2 linked regions of the Methylorubrum extorquens genome follow. The protein of the gene in region 2 interacts with the protein of the main gene of each other region in a pairwise test. Links are inferred from orthologs where the notes say so. Each region holds a gene or a part of one and is shown on either strand. Other genes may lie near its edges.

The links.
Region 1: the proteins of clpA (region 2) and J2W78_RS11630 interact in binary tests that used the Escherichia coli proteins (3 or more experiments, as listed by UniProt). The link is inferred for Methylorubrum extorquens from one-to-one orthologs.

What each region holds. Positions count from the first base shown.
Region 1 is NZ_JALJXF010000001.1:2,459,524-2,464,093, forward strand. What follows is about bases 767-4,028. They hold J2W78_RS11630 (ATP-binding protein), read left to right. Parts: upstream 767-1,077; coding sequence 1,078-3,828; downstream 3,829-4,028. Other genes in these bases: J2W78_RS11625 (TadE/TadG family type IV pilus assembly protein), read left to right, coding at 767-1,011. Outside these bases: more of J2W78_RS11625, read left to right, coding at 1-766; J2W78_RS11635 (HD-GYP domain-containing protein), read right to left, coding at 4,033-4,570. UniProt on the Escherichia coli protein: Member of the two-component regulatory system UvrY/BarA involved in the regulation of carbon metabolism via the CsrA/CsrB regulatory system. Phosphorylates UvrY, probably via a four-step phosphorelay.
Region 2 is NZ_JALJXF010000001.1:877,343-881,696, reverse strand. Bases 488-3,533 are described here. They hold clpA (ATP-dependent Clp protease ATP-binding subunit ClpA), read left to right. Parts: upstream 488-791; coding sequence 792-3,275; downstream 3,276-3,533. Other genes in these bases: J2W78_RS04240 (hypothetical protein), read left to right, coding at 3,411-3,533; clpS (ATP-dependent Clp protease adapter ClpS), read left to right, coding at 488-769. In the rest of the region: more of clpS, read left to right, coding at 374-487; more of J2W78_RS04240, read left to right, coding at 3,534-3,683; hemA (5-aminolevulinate synthase), read right to left, coding at 3,701-4,354. UniProt on the Escherichia coli protein: ATP-dependent specificity component of the ClpAP protease. It directs the protease to specific substrates. It has unfoldase activity. The primary function of the ClpA-ClpP complex appears to be the degradation of unfolded or abnormal proteins.

The DNA.
Region 1 (4,570 bases), 1.6 Mb from region 2 along the record:
ATGGCTTCGATTCCGATCGCGGCGCGCGCCCGGGCGAGCGTCGTGGGGCGGATGCGCCTGTGCATGCTGGCGCTCGATCCCGCGGCGGCGGGTGCGTTCAACTTGGAGCGCAATGCTCAGGTCACGGCCTACGATTGCGCCCTCTACTCGAACTCCGTCAGCCGCTCGGGAATGGTCGGTCGCGACGGCGCGCTCGCCCGGGCGCAGACGATCTGCTCCGCGGGAGGCTTCAAGGACGACCGGGCGAACTTCACGCCCAACCCGCAGACGAGCTGTCCCGTCATCGAGGATCCGCTCCGCAACCGGCCGGCCCCGCCGGTCGGGAGTTGTATAAACCTGCCGGATATCCTCCGCCTTGCCGATGTGCTGACCGGCAAGAGCAAGGGCAGCAACGCCATCGCGGAGACGACCACCCTCGATCCCGGCACCTATTGCGGCGGCTTGCACATCACGAAGAATGCCGTCGTCACACTGCGGCCGGGCATCTACGTCATGAAGGACGGCCCGCTCATCGTCGACAAGAAGGCGACGATGACGGGCAAGGATGTCGGCTTCTACTTCATCGGAAACAACAGCGGCCTTCTCTTCGACAAGAAGACGACCGTCGATCTGTCGGCGCCGACGACGGGTGCGATGGCGGGCCTCCTGATGGCGGAGGATCCCTCCGTTACCCTGTCGATCGATCCGGTGCGGGCCGCCGAGACGCTTCTCGGCGACATCATCGCGCCGACCCCCCCTCCGCTCGGCGCAAGCAAGCCGATGCGGACCTACCGCATCATCAGCGACAACACCCGCACCATGCTCGGGACCATCTACCTGCCGGCCGGCCGCCTCGTGATCGACTCGCAGCGGCCCGTGGCGGATCTCTCCGCCTATACCGTCGTCGTGGCCCAGCAGATCAATCTCTACGAGGGTCCGAACCTCTTCCTCAACGCGGACTACAACCGTTCGAGCGTCCCGATCCCCAAGGGGGTCGGCCCGATCTCGGGGCGGCTCGTCATCAGCCAGTAACCATCGCGATCCGTGCCGGGGTACCGATCCGCCCCGTCGCGCGACCTTTGCCGCGAGATATAGCCCGTGCGTGCGCCCCTCTCGAACCCGATCCGCTCGCTGTCCGGGCGGCTGGCCATGGCGGTGGCCAGTGCGGTCGCCATCGCGCTGCTGCTCCTGACCGGTCTATCGACCTGGCGCGAGGTCGAGCGCTACGCCGCGGCCAAGCGGGACCTTCTTCGGATGACGGCGCAAATCCTGGCCGCGAGCGCCGCGCAGGCGACCGCCCAGGGCGACGAGGCGGCGGCACAGAGCACCCTGCGGGCGATCGCCCACGGGGAGGCCCTGGTCTACGCGTCGGTCGAGCGGGGTGACGGGGACATCCTCGCCGAGCAGGGCATCGGATTGCGCCTCTCGAACGACATCGATCTCGATGGGGGCTCCGTCTCGCCTCTCGATCTCATGACGACGCGGACGCTGCGCGTCTCGGTTCCGATCCTGGAGAACGCCCGCCCCATCGGCCGCGTCGTCCTGGTCTCGGACAACCGCGATTTGGCCGAGCGCGTCACGGAGGTCGGCCTCACCGCGGGGTTCGCCGGGCTGCTCGCCCTGGCGCTCGGGCTTGCGGTCTCGATGGGCCTGCAGCGCAGCGTCACCCGGCCGCTGGCGGCTCTGGCCCGGACCATGGACGGGGTGCGCCTCGGCCACGACTATTCCCGGCGCGCGGAGGCCGGCAGCGGCGAGGTCGGCGCGCTGGCCGAGAGCTTCAACGACCTCTTGCGGGCGGTGAACGAGCGCGACCGGGCGATCGCGCGCTACAATGCGGGCCTGGAAGAAGAGATCCGGCTGCGGACCCACGACCTGATCGAGGCCAAGCAATCCGCCGACGAGGCCAACGCGGCCAAGTCCGTGTTCCTCGCCACCATGAGCCACGAGATCCGCACGCCGATGAACGGCATGCTGGTGATGGCGGAACTCCTGGCCTCGGCCGATCTGCCGCCGCGCCAGCAACGCTACGCCAAGGTCATCGCGCGCTCCGGCCAATCCCTGCTGGCCATCATCAACGACATCCTCGATTTCGCGAAGGTGGAGGCCGGCCGCCTGGAGGTGGAACGGATCCCGCTGAGCCCGCGCGACGTCGCCGACACCGTCGTCACCCTGTTCGCCGAGCGGGCCCGGTCGGCGGGGCTCGATCTGGCGGCGCAGATCGACGGCGACGTGCCGCGCGCCTTCCTCGGCGATCCGGTGCGCCTCGGTCAGGTGCTCGGCAACTTCGTCTCGAACGCGCTCAAATTTACTGCCGCCGGCCATGTCCTGGTGCGGATGGAAATGGAGCAGGAGGCGTCCGGGCCGGTCCTGCGCATCGCCGTGTCCGACACCGGCATCGGCATCCCGCAGGACCGGCTGTCGGGGATCTTCACCGCCTTCACCCAGGCCGACCAGTCGATCGCGCGCCGGTTCGGCGGCACCGGGCTCGGGCTGTCGATCGCCGAGCGCCTGATCGTCGCCATGGGCGGCCGCGTCGGCGTCGAGAGCCGCATCGGCGAGGGCTCGACGTTCTGGGCGCGCATCCCAGTCGAGGGCGCGGAGGGCGCCGAGCCTGCCCTCCGCCGCGCACCCGCTTTGCCCACCGCTGTCCGCCTCGGTGCGCTCGGCGGTGCGACGCGCGCGGCGCTCACGGCCGATCTTCAGGCCGCGGGCTTCCACCCCGTCGAATCCGGGGAGGGTCACTGGATCGTCGATGCGGCCGAGCTTCTGGCGAGCGGTCGCCGCCCGGAAGGTGCCGGCCGGGTCATCGCCCTGGTGCCGATCGGCGACGCCTCCGGGCCCGAACTCATGCGAGCGGGCTTTGCCGACGCCGTGCTGCGCCGTCCCCTCGCCCAGGCCGAGTGGCGCCCGCTGCTGGCCGCCCTCACAGAGGGCACGACCCTCGCTATCGAGGCCCCGTCAGCCGACGAGAGCGCTGCGGCCGCCCTGCCCTCCTTTCCCGGCGCGCGGGTGCTGCTCGCCGACGACAGCGCCGTCAACCGCGAGGTTGCGTCCGAAGCGCTCGGCCGCTTCGGCATCCACGACATCGTCTGCGTCGAGGATGGCGGGGCCGCGGTGGAGGCGGCCGCCGCGAACCGCTTCGATCTCGTGCTGATGGATGGCAGCATGCCCGTGCTGGACGGGTTCAGCGCGGCCGTCGCCATTCGCGCCCGGGAGGTGCGGGACGGGGCGGACCGCGTGCCGATCGTGGCCCTGACCGCGCATGTCGTCGGCGACGGCGCCGAATCCTGGCAGGCGGCGGGGATGGACGGCATGCTCGCCAAGCCGTTCACGCTGGCGCAGCTCGGCGGCCTGCTGGCGCGGCATCTCGCGGCCGCCCCCTGCCGCGATCCGGCTGAGATCGTGACGTCGGAGGCGCAGGCGCCGAGGATTTCGGACGATGTGCTGCTCGACGAACAGACGATCGCCAATTTGGAAGAGCTCGGCGACCGCGACTTCCTCGCGCGCATCCTCCGGCTCTACATCGCCCAGGCGCCTCAGGCGCTCTTGGAGCTCGAAACCGCCCTCGCCCGCGGCGACGCCCCGGCCGTGTCCCGCGCCGCCCACGGCCTCAAGTCGATGAGCGCCAATATCGGTGCGGCGCAGGTGAAGGATCGCGCGGGCGCCATCGAGCGCATGGCGCGCGACGGCGACCTGACCCGCCTCGCCGACACGGCGTCCGGCCTGGACGGACTGCTCACCCGCACCGTCAGCGCACTCCACCTCCGTCTCGACGTGCCCACCGGGAGCGCCGAGGGCGAACAGAGCGAGATGGCTCACGCGATCGGCGGGCGGCGCGAAGCTGGCTGAGGGGCGGATGAGCCGGCGACGGACGAGGGCATCGTCCCGAAAGGTCGCCACCGGCTTTCGGAAAGGATGATGCAAGAACACAGGCCTCGAGCATCGTCATGGATGTCGGATCCAGGACGATGCTCACGGCGTCACGCCGATGCCGTGTCCGGTCCCCGGCGGGCCGGACGCCGCCGCGACGGGCCGGGCTGGCGAAGCGCCGTATCAGGCGGCCGCGGATGCGGTGTCGCGGCCGAGATCGAGGAAGGTCTGGACTCCCGCCCAGCGGCTCAGGAATGCCTCGACGATGGCCGGGTCGAAGTGGGAGCCGGCGTTCTCTTGCAGAAAGTCCCGCGCACGCTCCGGTGACCAGGCCTGCTTGTAGGGACGCTGGGTCGTCAGCGCGTCGAAGACGTCGGCCACTGCGACGATGCGGCCGGACAGGGGGATGGCCTCGCCCTTTAGGCGATACGGGTAGCCGGTCCCGTCCCAGCGCTCGTGGTGGCTTCCCGCGATTTCGGCGGCAAGCCGCATGACCGGCGAGTCGCTGCCGCCCAGGATGCGCCGTCCCCGGTCGGCGTGCTGCTCCATCTCCCGGCGCTCCTCGGGAGAGAGCGCACCCGGCTTGAGCAGGATCGCGTCCGGCACGGCGATCTTGCCGACGTCGTGCATGGTCGCGGCCAGACAGAGCTGCCGGGCATCGGAGGGGGACATCCGCATCGCCTCGGCGATCAGCCCGACATAGGCGGAGACGCGGGCGATG
Region 2 (4,354 bases):
GCAATCTCTGTCGAAGACGGTAGGATGAACGCGGTTACGCGGCCGTTAATGCCGGGCGATGCGTGTGCGAGATCGTCCTTTCGCCACAGGGGTTAAGCCGATGTTGACGAGTCCGGCCCGGCGCGCCCGGTCAGGGCAACTTCCGGTCCGCCATGCGGCGTTTCGTCTTCGGAGCCGAGAGCGGGCTGCGCCGGTTCGTGCGCGTGGGCGTGGGACCATCCACGTGCTCATCCGCGCGTTCAATCGCGGCGGACAGTTTCACGCACCTCACTGGCGCAGTCGCTGATCGGCCTATAGATTGCCTGTCGAGTGCCGCGTCCCTCACTGGGACACCGGCGCCGAAGGCTGCCAGACCAAGGTCGCTTCGATTCAGATGTCTTCTAAGCTGATCCAGGACAACGTGAAGGAGGCGGGTCGGGGACGGGTTCCGGTGCGTGCGGCCTCGACCCCGCGCAGCCCCGGCGACGACGACCGTTCGGGCACTGCCATCATCACCCGCACCAAGCCGCGCGCGAAACGGCCGAGCCTGTACCGCGTGCTGCTGCTCAACGACGACTACACGCCTCAGGAATTCGTCGTGCACATCCTGGAGCGGTTCTTCAACAAGAACCACGACGACGCCTACCGGATCATGATGCACGTCCACCACAATGGCGTGGGGGAGTGCGGCGTGTTCACCTACGAGGTCGCGGAAACGAAAGTGACGCAGGTGATGGATTTCGCCCGCAAGCACCAACATCCGCTTCAGTGCGTTATGGAAAAGAAATAGGCATCCAGCGAAGGCCAGAGCATTGCCCAGCTTCTCACGTAGCCTCGAGCAAGCCCTCCACCGCGCCCTGGCCCTGGCCGGAGAGCGCCGCCACGAATACGCGACCCTCGAACATCTCCTGCTCGCCCTCGTCGACGATCAGGATGCCGCCGCGGTGATGCGAGCCTGCAACGTCGAGATCGACGTGCTGCGCCGAAACCTTGTCGAGTACGTCGACACCGAACTCTCGAACCTCACGGGCGACGGGCGCCAGGACGCGAAGCCGACCGCCGGCTTCCAGCGCGTGATCCAACGCGCGGTGATCCACGTACAGTCCTCGGGCCGCGAGGAGGTGACCGGGGCCAACGTGCTCGTCGCGATCTTCGCCGAGCGCGAGAGCCACGCCGCTTACTTCCTGCAAGAGCAGGACATGACCCGCTACGACGCGGTGAACTACATCAGCCACGGCATCGCCAAGCGGCCGGGCGCCTCCGAGGCCAAGCCCGTGCGCGGTGCCGAGGAGGAGGCCGCGTCCGAGCGTCCCGGCGGCGAGGAGACCGAAGCGAGGCCCAAGAAGAAGGGCGATGCGCTCGACGCCTACTGCGTCAACCTCAACAAGAAGGCCCGCGACGGCAAGATCGACCCGCTGATCGGCCGCCATTCCGAGGTCGAGCGCACGATCCAGGTGCTCTGCCGCCGCCAGAAGAACAACCCGCTGCTGGTGGGCGACCCCGGCGTCGGCAAGACCGCGATCGCCGAAGGTCTTGCGCGCAAGATCATCCAGCACGAGGTGCCGGAAGTCCTGGCCGATGCGACGGTGTTCTCCCTCGACATGGGCACGCTGCTCGCCGGCACCCGCTACCGCGGCGACTTCGAGGAGCGCCTCAAGCAGGTGATGAAGGAAATCGAGGCGCACCCCAACGCCATCATGTTCATCGACGAGATCCACACCGTGATCGGTGCGGGTGCCACGTCGGGCGGCGCGATGGATGCTTCGAACCTTCTGAAGCCGGCGCTCGCCTCCGGCGCGCTGCGCTGCATCGGCTCGACCACCTACAAGGAGTACCGCCAGTACTTCGAGAAGGACCGCGCCCTCGTGCGCCGGTTTCAGAAGATCGATGTCAACGAGCCGTCGATCCCGGATACGATCGAAATCCTCAAGGGCCTCAAGCCGTATTTCGAGGAGTTCCACAAGCTCAAATACACCACCGAGGCCGTGAAGGCGGCGGTGGAGCTGTCGGCGCGCTACATCAACGACCGCAAGCTGCCCGACAAGGCGATCGACGTGATCGACGAGACCGGCGCATCGCAGATGCTGGTGCCGGAGGCGCGCCGGAAGCGCACCATCGGCGTCAAGGAGATCGAGACCACCATCGCCACGATGGCGCGCATCCCGCCCAAGACCGTGTCGAAGGACGACGCGGTGGTTCTCAAGAACCTTACCGAGAACCTGAAGCGGGTCGTCTACGGCCAGACCAACGCCATCGAGGCGCTGACCTCGGCGATCAAGCTGGCCCGCGCCGGCCTGCGCGATCCCGACAAGCCGATCGGCTCCTACCTGTTCGCCGGCCCGACCGGCGTCGGCAAGACGGAAGCGGCCAAGCAGCTCGCGGCCTCGCTCGGCGTCGAGATGCTGCGGTTCGACATGTCGGAGTACATGGAGCGCCATACCGTCTCGCGGCTGATCGGTGCGCCGCCCGGCTATGTCGGCTTCGATCAGGGCGGCTTGCTCACCGACGGGATCGACCAGCACCCGCACTGCGTGCTCCTGCTCGACGAGATCGAGAAGGCGCATCCGGACCTGTTCAACATCCTCCTGCAGGTGATGGATCACGGCAAGCTGACCGACCACAACGGCAAGCAGGTCGATTTCCGCAACGTCATCATCATCATGACGTCGAATGCAGGCGCCTCCGACATGGCGCGCTCCGCCTACGGCTTCACGCAGACGAAGCGCACCGGTGACGACGTGGAAGCGATCAACCGGCTCTTCGCGCCGGAATTCCGCAACCGCCTCGATGCGATCATCTCGTTCGGCCACCTGCCGAAGGAGGTCGTTGCCAAGGTCGTCGACAAGTTCGTGCTCCAGCTCGAAGCGCAGCTTGCCGACCGCAACGTCACCATCGAACTCTCGGACGAGGCCCGCGACTGGCTCGTGGAGAACGGCTACGACGACGCGATGGGCGCTCGCCCCATGGCCCGTCTGATCCAGTCCACGATCAAGACGCCGCTCGCCGACGAGGTGCTGTTCGGCCGCCTCAAGGACGGCGGCGCCGTCAAGGTCGTTCTGAAGAAGCCGGAGACCGAGGACGGCAAGGACAAGGCCGAGCTCGCCTTCGAGTTCCCCGCCGGTCCCGTCACGCCCAAGCCCGAGACGGACGTCGCCAACGCGGCCAAGCGCAAGCGCTCGAAGCCGCGCTCGGCCCCGCGGAAGAAGACACCCAAGCGTGACGGTGGTCCGTCCGGGGGTGGTTCTTCCGGAGGCGGCTCTGTCCGCACCGTGCCGAAGGTGCCGCTCAAGGTCTGAGGGCACGGGGTCGCTCACCCGCAAGAGTGAGCGACCTTCGAAGCCGGCGCGGGTTGCGTTCCTGCGCCGGCTCCCGGATATGGGCGGCGCCGTTCTCCGTCGGAGAACCCGGCATCGGCCAGCAATGGGGGTCACATGACGAGCGACGCGCAGGAGGGTCCCCTCACGCCTGTCGCGCCACAGCCGGCTCCGGCCCGGCCGAAGCCGCTGACATCCCGCGAGAGACGCCGCCGCCGCCGCAAGGCCCGTCACCGCGGCGAGGAGATCCTTGGCTGGATCCTGGTGCCGGTGATCCTGTTCGGCCTCTTCTGGGGCGTGAACGCGGTGCTTGAGGCGATGGGCACCAGCCCCGGCGTGGTGTGGGATCAACTCATGCAGGTGAAGGCCGCGCTCGAGAAGAAGATGTAGCGCGGCCCGCCTGTCTTCTACTCTGCCGCCGCCTTACTCAGTCCGATCCGCCGCCAGATCGTGCTGAGAGCGTCCACGAGGTGGTCGATGTCGGCGTTGGAATGCAGCGGCGAGGGCGTGATGCGCAGGCGCTCCGTCCCGCGCGGTACGGTCGGATAGTTGATCGGCTGCACGTAGATGCCGAACTCGTCGAGCAGGGCATCGCTGATCGCCTTGCACAGCACGGGGTCGCAGACCATCACCGGTACGATGTGGCTGCGGTTGGCCAAAGTCGGGATGCCGGCCGCGTCCAGCGCCTGCCTCACCCGCGCCACCCGCTCCTGATGCCGCGCCCGCTCCACGGTGCTGGCCTTGAGATGGCGAATGCTGGCCGCGGCGCCGGCGGCGACCGCGGGCGGCAGCGAGGTCGTGAAGATGAAGCCCGAGGCGAAGCTGCGCACGAAGTCGCAGAGCTGGTTCGAGCCGGTGATGTAGCCGCCATGGACGGCGAACGCCTTGCCCAGCGTTCCCTCGATCACGTCGAGCCGGTGGGCGAGCCCCATCCGCTCCGAGATGCCGCCGCCCCGCGCGCCGTAGAGGCCGACCGCGTGGACCTCGTCGAGATAGGTGAGCGCCCCGTGCGCCTCGGCGACATCGCAGATCTCGTCGATCGGGGCGATGTCGCCATCCAT